Regions from separate parts of the Alistipes ihumii AP11 genome, predicted to be linked through region 2. Evidence: riboswitches for the same ligand, from Rfam matches in the RefSeq annotation. Region 2 holds a riboswitch; the other holds the start of a gene.
The links. Region 2 has a riboswitch for cobalamin ahead of NQ491_RS00295 (YncE family protein). Riboswitches for the same ligand answer to the same signal wherever they lie in the genome.
Positions count from the first base shown of each region.

Region 1: it holds a riboswitch for cobalamin, as region 2 does, so the genes downstream of both, NQ491_RS10585 (ABC transporter substrate-binding protein) here and NQ491_RS00295 (YncE family protein) in region 2, are expected to answer to the same signal.

Region 1 covers NZ_CP102294.1:2,619,926-2,627,267, reverse strand. Annotated here, with positions in the region: gene NQ491_RS10610 (hypothetical protein) at 351-998, opposite strand; gene NQ491_RS10605 (hypothetical protein) at 1,325-1,498, opposite strand; gene NQ491_RS10600 (GlsB/YeaQ/YmgE family stress response membrane protein) at 1,517-1,771, opposite strand; gene NQ491_RS10595 (ABC transporter ATP-binding protein) at 2,053-3,096, opposite strand; gene NQ491_RS10590 (iron ABC transporter permease) at 3,096-4,124, opposite strand; gene NQ491_RS10585 (ABC transporter substrate-binding protein) at 4,121-5,248, opposite strand; cobalamin riboswitch at 5,606-5,821, opposite strand; gene NQ491_RS10580 (NADH-quinone oxidoreductase subunit N) at 6,294-7,342, opposite strand, start outside.
Region 2 covers NZ_CP102294.1:61,610-68,951, reverse strand. Annotated here, with positions in the region: gene NQ491_RS00300 (TonB-dependent receptor) at 1-1,517, opposite strand, end outside; gene NQ491_RS00295 (YncE family protein) at 1,526-2,599, opposite strand; cobalamin riboswitch at 2,691-2,921, opposite strand; tRNA gene NQ491_RS00290 (tRNA-Pro) at 3,740-3,817, opposite strand; gene NQ491_RS00285 (cellulase family glycosylhydrolase) at 4,102-5,373, shown strand; gene NQ491_RS00280 (hypothetical protein) at 5,905-6,891, opposite strand; gene NQ491_RS00275 (Arm DNA-binding domain-containing protein) at 6,979-7,342, opposite strand, start outside.

The DNA.
Region 1 (7,342 bases), 220 kb from region 2:
AATACCTCAACCGCAACGCCGGAACGAAACCGTACCGCACGGAGCCCGCGCAGGAACAACTGAAATGCCGAAAATCGAACGCTCCAAGGCGCCTCTTCTCCTTGAAGTCCGGGACGAGGAAACGAATGAAACCCGGAACAAAAACCGTCGAACGAGAAGAAACGTCCCGCACCGTATGGACTCGAAAAACGGTCATACCGAACCGGCCGTACTCCCTCTCCTTCTTTCTTAACGCCAGTAGCTTTCCGACTCCGGCGGCATCCTGCCAAAAGACACGATTACGCTTTCGGATAAGCCGGTGGGGAAATCGGATTTTTCCCGCATGAACGGGCCTGTCGGCAGGATACTTCTTAAAACTCGAAACGCAGCGAATCGGCCGGCTCTCGAATCTCTCCCTGCCAGTCGAAATAGCCCTTATAGGTAGGATCGTTGGGAAAATCGACCGTCAGAATGCGAGAAAGCGTGTCGGCTGCCGCAACAGTCAGGTACTTGCCCGTATATTTCTGCTGACAGGGCCAGCGGTCGTGATAGTCGCCGAAAAGGGCCACGACGTAGTATTTCCCCGGCTCGACACGGATCGAATGATGGCTGCGGTACGGGTCCCACGTATCGGGATGCCTGTAATCGGGCATGACCAACACATACTTGTTTCCCTCTACAGCCTCATTACGGTCCACGACCAACGGCACGACCGATGTTCCGTCGGTCAGCGGAAATTCATTGTCGCGCAGCAACATGCGCAGAACGGTCAGATTCGCGTTACGGTAATCTTCTTCCGTCCCGGACGGGATATCGATCCGCTCCTCGACGAATTGCTGCCCGTCGGAAGCATCGAAGAAATAGAAATGAGCCGATGTTTTTTTGGCATTCCGTCCCGCCTCGTCCAGCATATAGGCGTAAAGCTTGACTTCGAGCCGGCCGTCGTTCTGCGGCTCGTCCTTCGAACAGGAGAGCAGCGACCAAGCGATCGGAATGGCCAGCCATACGATTTTTTTCATATCGGAAAGACTATTTCGCGCAAATTAAAAACATTATCGGCTATTTCGCAAATAAGGCTGCCGGAAACCGCCTGCGGACAGAATTCCGACCGATACCCTCGACCCCGACTCTGCGCCGACCTTTCGGCAAACGTATTTCCGTGCCTTTTTCGTATAATACGGTCGGACCGGACGGCATTACGCCCCCATAAAAACGACAAGAAGAAGCCGGCCCGATCGTTCGGGAACTCGCCTTACCTGCGCAATTCCCCGGCAAGACCTCGCGGACCGGCTCGAAGAAACGGGCCGGACAATATGCCCGGCCCGCCTCTTCCGCGTCATCGGAATCATTTCATTTTCTCCTCCATCCGATCTGTCGTCTTCTGCGCCTTTTCCTTGACGACATGAGCGGCATGAGTCGCCTTTTCTTTCACCGTGTACTTAGCATGCGTCACGTTTTTCTTGACGTCGTGCATGACTTCCTCGGCCTTCGTCTTGGCCCCGTTTTTACAATTTTCCATAATCATGAGATTTAAACATCACCTAACTTTCTTCCGCCGGCTCACCAGCGAAACGATCCACAAAAGCACGATCGCACCGACCACCGACGTAATCAGGCTTCCGAAAGTCCCGACGGCCACCCAGCCGAACAGGCTGAAAATCCATCCGCCGAGCATGCTGCCGATAATACCCACGATCAGATTGACGAGCATTCCGGAACCGCTCCCCTTAACGATCAGGCCGGCAATCCACCCGGCAACCAGCCCGATAAGCAAATACCATAAAAAATACATAGCTTTCTTTTTTTAAATTTATTCCTATGTCAGGAGCTCATCAATACGCGTGCCACAGCGCGGCAAGCCGAACATACAGACCTTCCGAAGGAGAGAGGAAAAGCGGCCTAAACGGAACGGAGCATGCTCCTTCCGACACTGGAACGCATGCTCGAAATATGCGCACGGATATCCCGCTCAAAGAGCGAACGGCCGATGCGCCGACAGAAGAACGGCCGCCTTTCGCCGGCTATACAGATATAGCCTGCATCGATGAAAACCGCGGATAGTCGCATCCGGAACTATTCGGCTCCGGAACGCTCCGCTACGTCGCAGAGGCCGCCTCCGACCCATTCTTCGAAGGAACGGCAAGTCAGAGAAGGAAAACCGGGCCGGTACCACTCGATGCGATCAAGCGCCGAAACCCGCACGAGCGGAAGCGATTCGTCTCGGCCGTCCGATATCGGACGAAATCCGTTGCGTTCCAGCGCATTCTTCGTCCAGCGGGCCAAAGCCTCGTCCGCAGCTTCGAACCGCACGGCGGGAGCATCGTCCTGCCTGCTGCGCAATCCCCCGGCCTGCCGATCGAAAAACAGACCGCCTCGCCCGAAATAGAGATCCATCCGGCCCGAAAGCACCAAGTCTTCGGGCGTACCGCAGCAAAATCCCTCGGCACGCGAAAGCAGCCAGATCCGGTCGGAAAGCCGGAGAGCCTGCTCGACATCGTGCGTCGAAAGCAAGACCGTTTTATGTTGCAAGCGGGCCAAACGATGAAGCAGCTCCATGATTTCGATGCGGCTCGCCACATCCAGAAAAGCAGTCGGCTCATCGAGCAGAATGACGGGACACTGCTGAGCGAGCGTCTTGGCGATCATCGCCTTCTGGCGCTCCCCGTCGGATAGCTCGGCCACATAGGAATCCGCCTTGGCCGTCATGCCGACGGCCTCGATCGCCTCGTCCGCCGCCCGCCGGTCGGCCGCATCGAGACGGCCGAAAAAACCCGTATAGGGATAGCGGCCCATTTCGACCAGCTCGCGCACGCGCAGGCCGCCGGCCTGCGACCGGTCGGTCAACACCACGCCCAGCAAACGCGAGCGCTCTCGAGCGCCGTACCTTTCCAGCGGTCTTCCTTGCCACGTCACCCGACCGTCCAAAGGCCGCTGAAGACCGCCGAGCGTGCGCAGCAACGTCGACTTGCCCGCTCCGTTGGGTCCGAGCAGGCATGTCAGCTCGCCCGAGCGGAGAGCCAGAGAAAGGGCGCCGTACAGCCGGCCGCCTTTCCGGCCACGAGCCGGATAGCCGATCGAAAGGTCCTGCGCGCCGAGAGCCGTACCGGTTGGTTCCATCAGTTGAAATATTGGATTCTTTTCTGATTCACGATCACATAGATAATCACCGGAGCGCCTACTACCGGCGTGATAGCGCTCAGCGGCAGCACGCCCGATCCGCCGGGCAGCGTACTGACCAGATTGCAGGCCAGCGCGACGGCCGAGCCGGTCAGCAGGGTCAGCGGCATCAGCAGCTTGTGGTTCGACGAGCCGGTCATCAGCCGGGCCAGATGAGGCACGGCCAGTCCGATAAACGAGATCGGGCCGCAGAAAGCCGTCACGACGGCCGTCAGCAGGCCGGTACTCACGAGCAGCAGCAAACGGACCCTTTTCACCCGCACGCCCAGATTCTCGGCATAACGCTCGCCCAGCAACAGGGCATTGAGCGGCTTGACGAGCAGCGCTGCGAGCAGCAGTCCGATACCGAGCATCGAGCAGAAAACGGGCAGCTGCCCGAGCGAGACACTCGAAAAGTCGCCCATTCCCCACAATACGTACGAACGGATGCCCTCGTCCGTTGCGAAGAAATTCAGCAATGAAATCAGCGAGGAAGTCAGGTAACCGACCATAATGCCGATAATGAGCAGCATCACGTTGCTGCGCACGAGCGTCGAGAAGAAGATGATGATACCCAAAATCGACGCAGCTCCTGCAAAAGCCCCTGCCACGACGGCCAGATAGCCCGTCAGCGCGAGACCGCCGCCGACCGTTCCCCCGAGCGACAACATGACCAAAGCCACGCCCAGACTGGCTCCGGAATCGATTCCGAGCACCGACGGACCGGCCAGCGGATTGCTGAACACGGTTTGCAACATCAGGCCCGAAACGGCCAGTGCAGCGCCGGACAGCAGAGCCACGACCGCCTGCGGCAAGCGCGACTCGAGCACGATATAGCCCCACGAAGGCTGCGAAGCCTCTCCGCCGGTCAATACGGCCCACACCTCGGCGAACGGTATGCGGACCGATCCGAGAAACAGGTTGGCCGCCCACAACAGCACGACGGCCGTCACGGCCCAAAGAACCGAACGGGCAGGACGAATACTCATGGCTCCAACGGCTTGAAGTATCGCAACTCGTATCCGGGCAGCAATTCCGGATGGAAAACCCCGATCAGATCGCGCAGCAGGCGGTCGGGATGGATCGGCGTCTCCTCGAAATAGGACGATTGTCCCAAATGGCAGGCATAGACTCGGCCATTCTCGAATGCGGCGAACCGACGGTAAGGCTCGTAGTCGCGGCGAAGGCCGTCGTAAGTCAGCGGTTCGGCCGAATTGTACTTGATCAGCCAATAATCGGCCGCGCCGCCCTTCTCGAATACCTCCTCGAAAGAGAGCGGAATCGACCCGGCACTCGGATCGTCGGCCCAAAGGTAATCGGCTCCCGCATCCCGAAACAGACGAGCCATATAGCTTCGGCCGCCGGCCACATACCACACGGCTCCGTACTTGCGTTCCGAAATCACGGTAGGCCGCTCGGAAACGTTTTCGGCGAGCGCGCGCAGCGAATCGTACGCGCTCTCGGTCGCGCGAAACAGCTTCTCGGCTTCGGTCTCCCGACCGAAGAACAACCCCAGCAAACGAATCCACTCGACCCGGCCCATCGGCTCCGCCTCCATATAGTCGGCCAGCTCGAGCAGCGGAATACCCGACTTCTCGACCCGGCCGTAACCCGTATTCTCGAACGGAGAGACGAGCAGCGCATCGGGCGAGAGCGCGATCATCCGCTCCAGATCGGGCGACGAGGCCTCGCCCAGATCGGCGATCGTTCCCCGCTCGATCCCCTCGCGGACGAACGACAAGTCGATATAGCGCGACTCGCACACGCCGGCAATCCGGTCGGCTACGCCCAGCTCCTCCAACATGCCGCAATGCACGGCCGAATAGACGACGACCCGCTGCAACGGAACCCGGACGAGCGTTCCCTCGGGCAGACTGTCGGGCAACGGAGCCGATCGATCGACCAGCACGTAGCGTTGCAACAGCCGCGTCGTATCCCACGGATCGACTATATCGACCAGCGTACAACTGTCCGCATGCCGGACCGTGAAGACGGCGGCATAGGCGGTAGAATCGGATTCTGTCGCCGTAGCGGCCGTAGCGACGGGCCGGCAGGATGCCGTCCCAAGCGCTATGGCCAACCATGTCAGGCCGATTTTCCAGCGATTTTTCATATCGAAGACAAAATTAACATAACGATCCGAAATGCCAACTTCCCCTTAGGCAGAGGCGCGCTTTCGCCGCTTACGGACTCTCCTTTCCAGGAAAAGCCGTCTCTCGGGCGCGTGGGTCCGGAGTCGGAACCGGATATTCCCTCTTCGCTTGAAATGAGAACAGATGGGGGCTATGGCATCCCCCCATCTGTCGCTCATCAGGGAAAACCGACGCTCCGAGGCTCCCCTATGCGGCACGGTGAAGATCGCCGGCACGAAAAGAGATCGTCCCTTCTCCTCGGGCAAGAAATATCTTGAAGTGAAAGCAGGCTCCGGAAAACCCGGAAAAACTTGCATTCCGCTTTGGACCCGAAGCATCGATGCGCGGGAGCAAGGGCAGGTCTTCTGGCTCGTCTCGCCCCGGGCTGTCTTCCCGCCCCCGGAAGGAGACAGTGACTGTTCGGATCGCCCGACGCATGGAAAGAGACTTACAGCTGCGGGTACAGCTCCGGATTCCGAGCACGGCTCTTCACCGGATTCCCTATTGAGGCTTCTTCGCCGAGGCGAAACGCCACCCTTACCCGACGAGACAAAGTTAAACACTTTTTTCTATCGGACAACCTTTTCGACGACCGATTTTCATCCGCCCGGCGAAACGCCGGCACGAGGGAACGCTCTCCCGAGCAGCAAGGCACGCGCAGTCCGGGCATGCCCGGACTGCGACGAGCCGAACCGCTCCATCATTACCATGCCACTCCATCGCCGCTTATTTACTCTATCGTACCGTTCTGTCGCCCCTACTACCGGATCCGAAGTCTTCCGAGCCCGTCTCGTTCTGCCGGAGCGAATCCCTATCCCTGCCCAACCCCGCAACAAGCATCGGCGGACAATAGCCGCCCGGACTTACCGGCTCCGTACGGAAGACTTCGCCGGCGAAAACCGCCGGAGCCAAGACGAAACGAACGACGCACCGGCCGAAAACGAGAATCGACCGATCAAACGAAAGCGGCAAGCCCCGGTGAGGCCTGCCGCTTTCGTCAGGGGCGAACCCGCCCCGTACATATTTTTACATACCGTACGCGAGCAGCGAGATCTGGTCGTACACGACACTCAGGATACCCAGCAGCAGAATGCCCGCGCTACAGGCCACGAGGCTCACGCGCGTATAGCCGTCGCTGCGGAACGACTCGATCGGCGTATCGTTTTTGTTGATGAACATCGCCTTGACCACGAGCAGATAGTAGTAGAGCGAAATGATCGTATTGAGCAGCGCGATCAGCACCAGAATATAGTAGCCCTGCTGGGCGGCTGCGGCGAAGATGAAGAACTTGCTGAAGAAGCCCGCGAAAGGCGGTATTCCGGCCAGCGAGAACATAGCCAGCGTCATCACGAGGCTCAGCTTCGGATGCGTCGCATAGAGGCCGTTGTAATCGGCTATCGTCAGCTTGCCTGTCCGGTTCTCGATCACGCCGATCACGCCGAAGGCGGCCAGATTCGACACCATGTAGACGAGCACGTAGTACACGAGCGAGGTCATGCCGAGAGCCGTCCCGCCGATCACGCCGAGCATGATGTAGCCGGCCTGCGAGATCGACGAATAGGCCAGAAAACGCTTGAGATTCTTTTGGCGGATCGCGAACAGGTTCGCCAGCGTGATCGTCACGACGATCACGCCGTAGAGAATGCCCTGCCACTGCGCGGCGATCGGAGCGAACACCTTGATGAGAATCGTCATCAGCACGAACACGGCCGATCCCTTGGATATAACCGAGAGATAGGACGTAACCGGCGTCGGGGCGCCTTCGTAGACATCCGGCGTCCACTGATGGAACGGCACGAGCGAAATCTTGAAGAACAGCCCTACGGCGAAGAACACGAACGCCATGATCTGGAGCGGCGAACCGGTAACGGTCGCCGGAATGTCGTCGAAATAGAGCGTTCCGGTCGTACCGTACAGCAGCGACATGCCGTAAAGCGACAGGCCCGAAGCGAATACCGCGTTCAGGATATACTTGGCTCCCGCCTCGGCCGACTTGTGCCGGTACTTGTCGAACGCGACGAGCGTCGCCATCGGGATCGAGGCCGTCTCCAGACCGATGAAGAAGAACAGGAAGT
Region 2 (7,342 bases):
TCGCCGCCGAAATCGAATGCTCCCTCCTTCACGCGGAACTCCATGCCCCCTTCGTAGGTATATCCCTTTTCGGTTTTCAGCGAATCGTTGCCGCCCGGCTTGAAATAAAGGTCGTTCAGCGACGGATAGCGGTAATTGCGAGCGACGGAAGCCTTGAGCACGACGCCGAACCGGGGCCACAGCGTATAATCGACGAACCCGGCCGGAATCAGCGGCGTCAGGTTCCGTCCGTAACTCTCGCCGCGCAGGTCGATACCCAGCCCCAGACGCGGATGAGGCCGGTACTTCACCGTAGCGAGCAGCGACACTTCGGCCCTTACCTTGTCATAGCCGAGCCGGATCGTATCCTCGGGCTGCGCCCCGCCCAGATCGGGGTCGTCCAGGCTGCTCACCGAATGGACATTGACCGACGCATTGGCCGTCAACGCCCACTTCGGCGTAGGATAATACTCGGCATAGAACTGCCCGTAGCCGGAGTTGATCCGGCTGTGCGAGTGGATCATCTGCTGCAGCTCGCCGCTGTCGGGATCGGGATTCCCGTCGTAACGATACAAGATGTAGGAATAGATATAGCCGGCCTTGGCGCCCATTTTCAGCCCGTCGCCGCGACGGTCCCACGAGGCGACCGCACGCAGCGTCGTCTCGTCCTGCGTCGAGCGGGCCTGTCCCTCCTCCTTGTAGTCCACCGTCAGCATCGGGATGCCGCGCCGCGAATCGGTGACCCAGGCCGCCAGCCCGAAGCGATTCCGCTCGTCGGGCTGATAGTAAAACTCCTGCAACAAGTGAAAATCGCGGTACGAGCAGTTCTTGTTCCGCTCCATCGGATAGACCCATTGCCCGTCGATCTGCTCGTACTTATCGTAATTGCGATACTCGAAATCGTTGTCGGAGGTCACGTAGCATACGCGGGTCGAGGACTCGAACTTCCGGGTGCCGTAGGTGAAACGCAGGAACTCGTCGTAAGTGTCGAAACTGCTGATGCCTTGAATGAAGTGCACGCCGGCTCCCGATTCGCCCAGCGGTTTGGTCCCCAGCGTGATCGCCCCCCCCAAACCGCCCCCGGACACCCCGACCGAACCGGCTCCGTGATAGAGGCTCGCCTCGTCGATGAAATAGGAAGGGATCAGCGAGAAGTCGACCATGCCGAGCATGGGCGAATTGATTTTCATGCCGTTCCACGTCACCTGCGTATGCGAGGGAGCCGTGCCCCGGAACGAAGCCGTCGCCATCGTTCCCCGGCCATACGACTTGATGAATACCGGCGTGCTCTGCGACAGCAGGTCGCCCAAACTGTTGGTCACGTTCTGCCGCAGCGCCACCGAATCGAGATTCATCTTCGTCACTCCGATGTCGGCCAGACGCCGCCCGGTCACAACGGCCTCCTTCAGCCGAATCGTGCGCGAGGAAAGAGGCTCGGACGCCTCGGGAGACTCGCAGACGGTCCCGTTCGCCGCCCTCAGGGAGGCTGTCGTCAGCGTCAGCGCGGCCGCCAGAGCGGTCCTATACAGTCGGTTCATAGCGATCGTCATTTAAAACAGAAAGCCCCGGGGATGATGCCGACTTGAAAACTGTCGAGCAGCCCGCCCCGGGCCGAGTAACGGAAAACCCAGCCGGGCTGCACGTAATCGAGCGCATCGGCCAGATAGACCTCGGAAGTCCGGGGATCGACCGTCAGCCCGTACCAGTAGTTGCCTGTCATATTCTCCAGAAACGGCTTTTCGGGCAGCGATTCGGAGCGGACGTCCATGCGCCAGACATGATCCTTGATAAAATACAGCGTATCGCGCGTGCCGTTCAGACAAACCTCGGACGCCCGGTCGCCGAACCGGAACATGAAAGCCCTATCGACCCGCTGGGTGGCGGCGTCGATCCGGTAGAGCCCCGGCGCCTCCTGTCCGTAAGGACTTCCGGGATAACCGCCGTCGGTGACGGTCCATATCTTGCCGAAACGGTCCAGCGCGAGCGAAGTGGGTTGTTTGCCGACCTCGATGTACTTGACGACGCTGTCGGTGCGCGTGTCGATGACCAGTATCTTGTTATCGTACGACCAGCAGTTCGTGAAAACGAAGTCGCCGTACTGCACCATCTGCTCGGTCGACGGCTGATTCTTGCCCGGAATCTTCACGTCGATGCGGCCGGTGATTTCGAACGTTTTCGGATTGATGATCGTGATGTGCCAAGCGTACAAGTCGGTCACATAGGCCTTTTCGTCGCTCAGGAAATGGATGTAGCGGGGCGAAAGCAGTCCCTCGATCATTCCCTTGAGCTCGAACGTATCGAGATCGATGACGAATATGATGCCCGAATTGTTGACGACAACATACCCCAGCCCGTTGCGAATCGCCATCGACTGGGCCACATCGCCCAGCTTGATCGTATTCGTGCGACGGAACACCTCGTTCTCCACCCGCATCGAATCGATGTCGTAGTAGGACAACGAAGCGTTCCCGTACATGAAATTTCCTTCGTTGGTAATGAACAGCCCCCGGCCGTCCGCACCGATCTTTTCGGGAGCCCGAGCCCCGTAGTCCATGCAGGACGTCACGATCCCGAAAGCCGGAAGCAACGCCAATAGCGCGACAAGGATTCTTCTTTTCATAATCGCCGTACATTATCATACAGCACGGCCACAGGGGAAACCGGTCCGCAGAGAAGCTCCGGACGGATTACCGGCCCATACACCGCAGGCTGTAATCGAAACGTGCCGGGCCGGTCTTCTGACTCGTCTCCGCTCCGAAGCCTTCCCGGCCCAAAGGCCAGTGGCATCCGTTCCGGAACGTTTCGCTTCTGCCGGCCACCCGGACCGAAAAGAAGCCGAGACATACAGCAGCGGTAACTGTCGCCGATTCGCACGGCGTTCCCTCATTCGTCTCCCGGACGGTCCGCCCGTCGGGATCGAGCCTCGACACGTTCGCAAAGATAGCGAATATATCGGAACAAAGTACCCCCAAAAGCAAAAACAGCCCGGACGAAGAGCCGATTCGACCGAGACGGGAAAGTCCGCAGCCACTTCCATACGCTCCGGAATCCCGCGAGCGGCTCGCGTCAAGGACCGCCGAAATCGCTCTGCCCAACGCTATTCTTCGATGAGCGTATCTTACGAGCCGATTCGGGACAGGAGCGGACGACGGCAGGCCGTTGCCCCGTTACTCACGGAAGCCGCCCGACGTTCGATCAATACCACAGGCTTTGCATCCGGGGAACGGAAGTCCGCACGGAAAAAAACGGACATTTTTCCGCAGGGCAATCGGCTGGGAATCTTTCCCTGCACGGCGGCAAGCCGGCACGAGCAGCCTGCAAACGGCGGGAAACGGACAAAACGGCTCCGATTTTGCATCGCGTCCTACCGGACCTCTTTCAACGGACGGAAAGCAAGCCCCCACAAGGAAGCAATCAACGAAAAACAAAAGATTATGGAAAAAAAGCAATCGACCGCACTCGAAAAAGCGGACACGGCCACGCTGACGCTCAGCATTCTGTTTGTCGTATCCATTCTCTGCACCATCCTTTTCTCGCTCACAGCCTAAAAGAAGCGCCCTCTCCGGCGGCCGCCTATCCTCAACGGCAGGCGGCCGCCATCTTTTTACATTCCAGCCGGTATTCCGCATACATCCGATTCTTTCAGGCATTTCGACAAGGGAAACGTACCGGCCCAGCCCTCGCAAGCACAAAGACTGAAAACAAAAAAGCCCTTGCTCGGGATGCAAGGGCTCGATGCTTAAATAAGCGGATTTGAATTTGGTCGGGGTACCGGGATTCGAACCCGGGACCTCCAACTCCCGAAGCTGGCGCGCTAACCGGGCTGCGCTACACCCCGAACGAGTTCCGCGTTCGAACATGGCCTCGGGCCACTTCCGTTCAAACGCGGTGCAAAGATAATAAAATTTACGTCAAAAATGCAACTGTTCGGGAAAAGATTTATTCGACTATCCGCCGAAACCGTTCGGTTGCAGGCGCTTCCCGTATCGCATAAGCCTCAGACAATCAATAAAACCACCTGACGAAACGCCCGGCAGCGCTGTCAAGGCAAAGAAAAAGCCGGCCGCAGCCTTGCTCCTACGGCCCGGGTGTCTTATTTTTGCTGTGAAAACCCAAATGGAAATGACCAAACGAATGCTTTACCGATCCGTACTGGCCATAGCGGCCATGGCGGGTCCCTGTCTCGCGGCGGCTTCCGCCTCGCGAGCGAACGAAACCGTACAAACCTATTGGAACGATTCCGGGGCGCGCAAGGGCCTCTATGTCGAGCGGGCGAAAGACGACCCGAACCGCGAGCCGACCATTTTCCTTGCCGGGCACAAGTACCGCGACATCGGCATGAACTGCTACGACCTGTTCAACTGCGCGCTCAAATTCACAGATGACGGACTGCGGATCGACCTGTCGGACTCTTTCGCAACGCTCGAGTTGCTCAAGAAAGAAGGGATCGGCCTCATCCGCTTCAACTGCGGCATCTATTACAGCGCCGAGCTCGGAGCCTCGTACATGACCGACCGGGACGCCTATATCGATGCGTTGCGTCAGATCGCGGCCCGCGCGCAGGAACTGGAAATCGGACTGATCCCCTGCCTGATGTGGCATTATGCCGCCGTGCCGGAATATTTCGGCGAGCCGCTCCGCAGCTGGGGCAGGCCGGGCAGCAAAACGGTAGAGTTCCTGAAAGCCTACACGACCGACATCGTCACATCCCTGAGGGAATACAAAAGCATCTTCGCATGGGAGTTCGGCAACGAGTTCAACCTGCACGCCGACCTGCCCCAATATGCCCAGCGCCATACCCAGGCCGACCCGCCCGACTGGCGTGACGTTTTCGGGACGGAAGATCCGGACTGGCGGATCAGGGGCAAGGATATCCTTTACGCCTACCGCACGTTCACGCGCATCGTCCGCCGGCTCGATCCCGACCGCAGAATGCTGCTCTCGGGCAACGCGATCCTGCGCGAAACCCAGTACAATCAGTATACCCGCGACCGGATGACAATCGACGACACGAAACAATACCGCAAGATCAGCCGCATACTGAATCCGGGACCGATCGAAACCGTCTCGGAGCACGTATACCAGCACGGCCGCCAGTTTGCCGATCTGGGCAAGGTCTCCCTCGACGAGCAGATCGCCATCGCCGTCGAAACGGCCCGATCGCTGGGCAAGGTATACGTAATGGGCGAGTTCGGGGCGATCCGCGGATCGCGCGAGGAATACGTTCCGTTCTTCGAAGCGTTCCTCAAAGCCGGAGTCCAACTCTCCCTGTTTTGGAATTTCTCGCTGCGAGGCAACATCGAGCAAAGCTGCACGCCGACCGAACGCGGCCCTTACATTTTTGAATTGATCCGCGAATACAAGCAAAAAGACGCGGCCCTGCACGGAGAATAGGCAGAAACACGATACGGATGACTATCGAACAAGGCCGGCAATTTTTCGTTGCCGGCCCTGTCGCATACTCCGACCGTACAGGAAAAGCTACCCGAAGCCACCTATCGACACTTTCTCATCCGGTAAATCTCAGTTTACACAAACGGGCAAAAAAGGTGTAACCCGAGCGAAAAACGACGATATGCGGCGGTCACATCCACACGGAGAAAAGCCTTTCAGAGTAGTCTGAAAGGCTTTTCTCCGTTGTCGGGTACCAGGATTCGAACCTGCCCCCCTGCACCCAAAGCAGGTACGCTAAATGGCTTGTGTTGTATAAAAACGCCTTTCAAACACATTCTAACGCACATATTGACTTCTTTTCGCTTTTACCGTTATTTCTCGGTTAACACATTGGTTGACACATTTGTGAAATCCCAATGCAGGTTAATAATTAAGTGAATTAGTACAGTATTGCTGGTGTCAAAAGAAAACGCCGCATTTTTTCGGCCCTCTTTCCCTATTCTTTAAGATACGACGCAATTTAACTCCAAATCAATCATATAAAGAGAACTCGTCAGTTATTTCTGAATATAAATCATTAAATGACCTTTGAGTTGTGGTATTATCAATAATAGCTTTTGAAATGAATAATATTTGACGAATATATTTTCTATCAGGGCAATGATATTTTATTGTGCGGCGAAATGGTTTATATGAGTCTTTATTGTCAAGATATTTCTGGTTTAAACTGGAACATCCAATGCGTACACTTTCGATATCTGATAACGGCTTGCTATGCGCAATTTGCATAATTCCTTGCGTTGCTGGTTTATTGCTAACTCTAACCCATATTCTTTCTAATAATCTTATAAATTGAGGCTTATTAAAGTTTTCAAATATTAATATGGATATTATTACAATTTGGAGGCTGGGATTGTCTGGTAATAAAGAAGAATATTTTTTACTAAATTTTGTATAATTCCTTAGTATGTATTTTTTCTTTCGATTTTTCAATTCAGGGAGATAAGCTAATGTTGGTTCATATATTTGATTAGCAGGTGTAGATTCTTGGGTGCTATTGCCAATTTGATATATAAAAATGATTATGAGTAACCATATCTCATTTTTTAATTCTGAAAAGTCTGGTAAAATATCATTTACTTTATCAATAAATGTTTGGCAAAATATGTATGCTATTAGAATAATTGATAAGTAGTAAATAGATATTATCCACCAATTTACGATGCGTCCTCTACCATATAAGATTATGATTAGTAGACGTAGTATTATATAAAAATATATTACGTATATGATATTACTTACATATTCGTTTAATTGAAAATATTGTAGTATTGCTACACATAAAATCAAATAGACTAAAGGCCCAAAGACTTTAACTGCATAATTGAATGATATGGCTTCATCTTGTTCGTCAAGTAATGAAAATCGCACATATCCTTTTGAATATGAGCGACTACCAATCCAGTTTTGAATTAAAAAAAGTATGAAAGCCAATCCGAAATAAATTGCATAAGTCATAATATGGGTTATTGAGTTGTAAATAGTGATTTAAATATATGTATTTTTCTTTTATGTGACAATGAGCATTTTTTTTCTTTGTAATTTTCAGCAAATTGCATGCAGATCCAACAGTAGCGATGCGCGGGAGTATTTGTAAACCTCTGCTTTGCCGAGTTGCTTTTCCCGCTTCATGTCGGTAATCAGCTTGTCGTATAATTCAACGACGCTCCCGCATTGTGTCTGCGACCGAAAGTGCGACACTAACGTATCGGCGGTGTACTCGCGTTGCTGGGCGGTCATTTCGACAATAAGGTCGTTGTATTCCGCCGTTTTTGCGGCTATCAGCCGTTCGATTCGTTCCTTGTTGGGGCAGTTGCGTTTGGGCTTGCCTTTTTCGAAATCCCAAAACTTTTCGGGCAGGGAAAGGCCGAGCGAAACGTATTTGCGTTTGCGGTCTTTCGTAACTCGG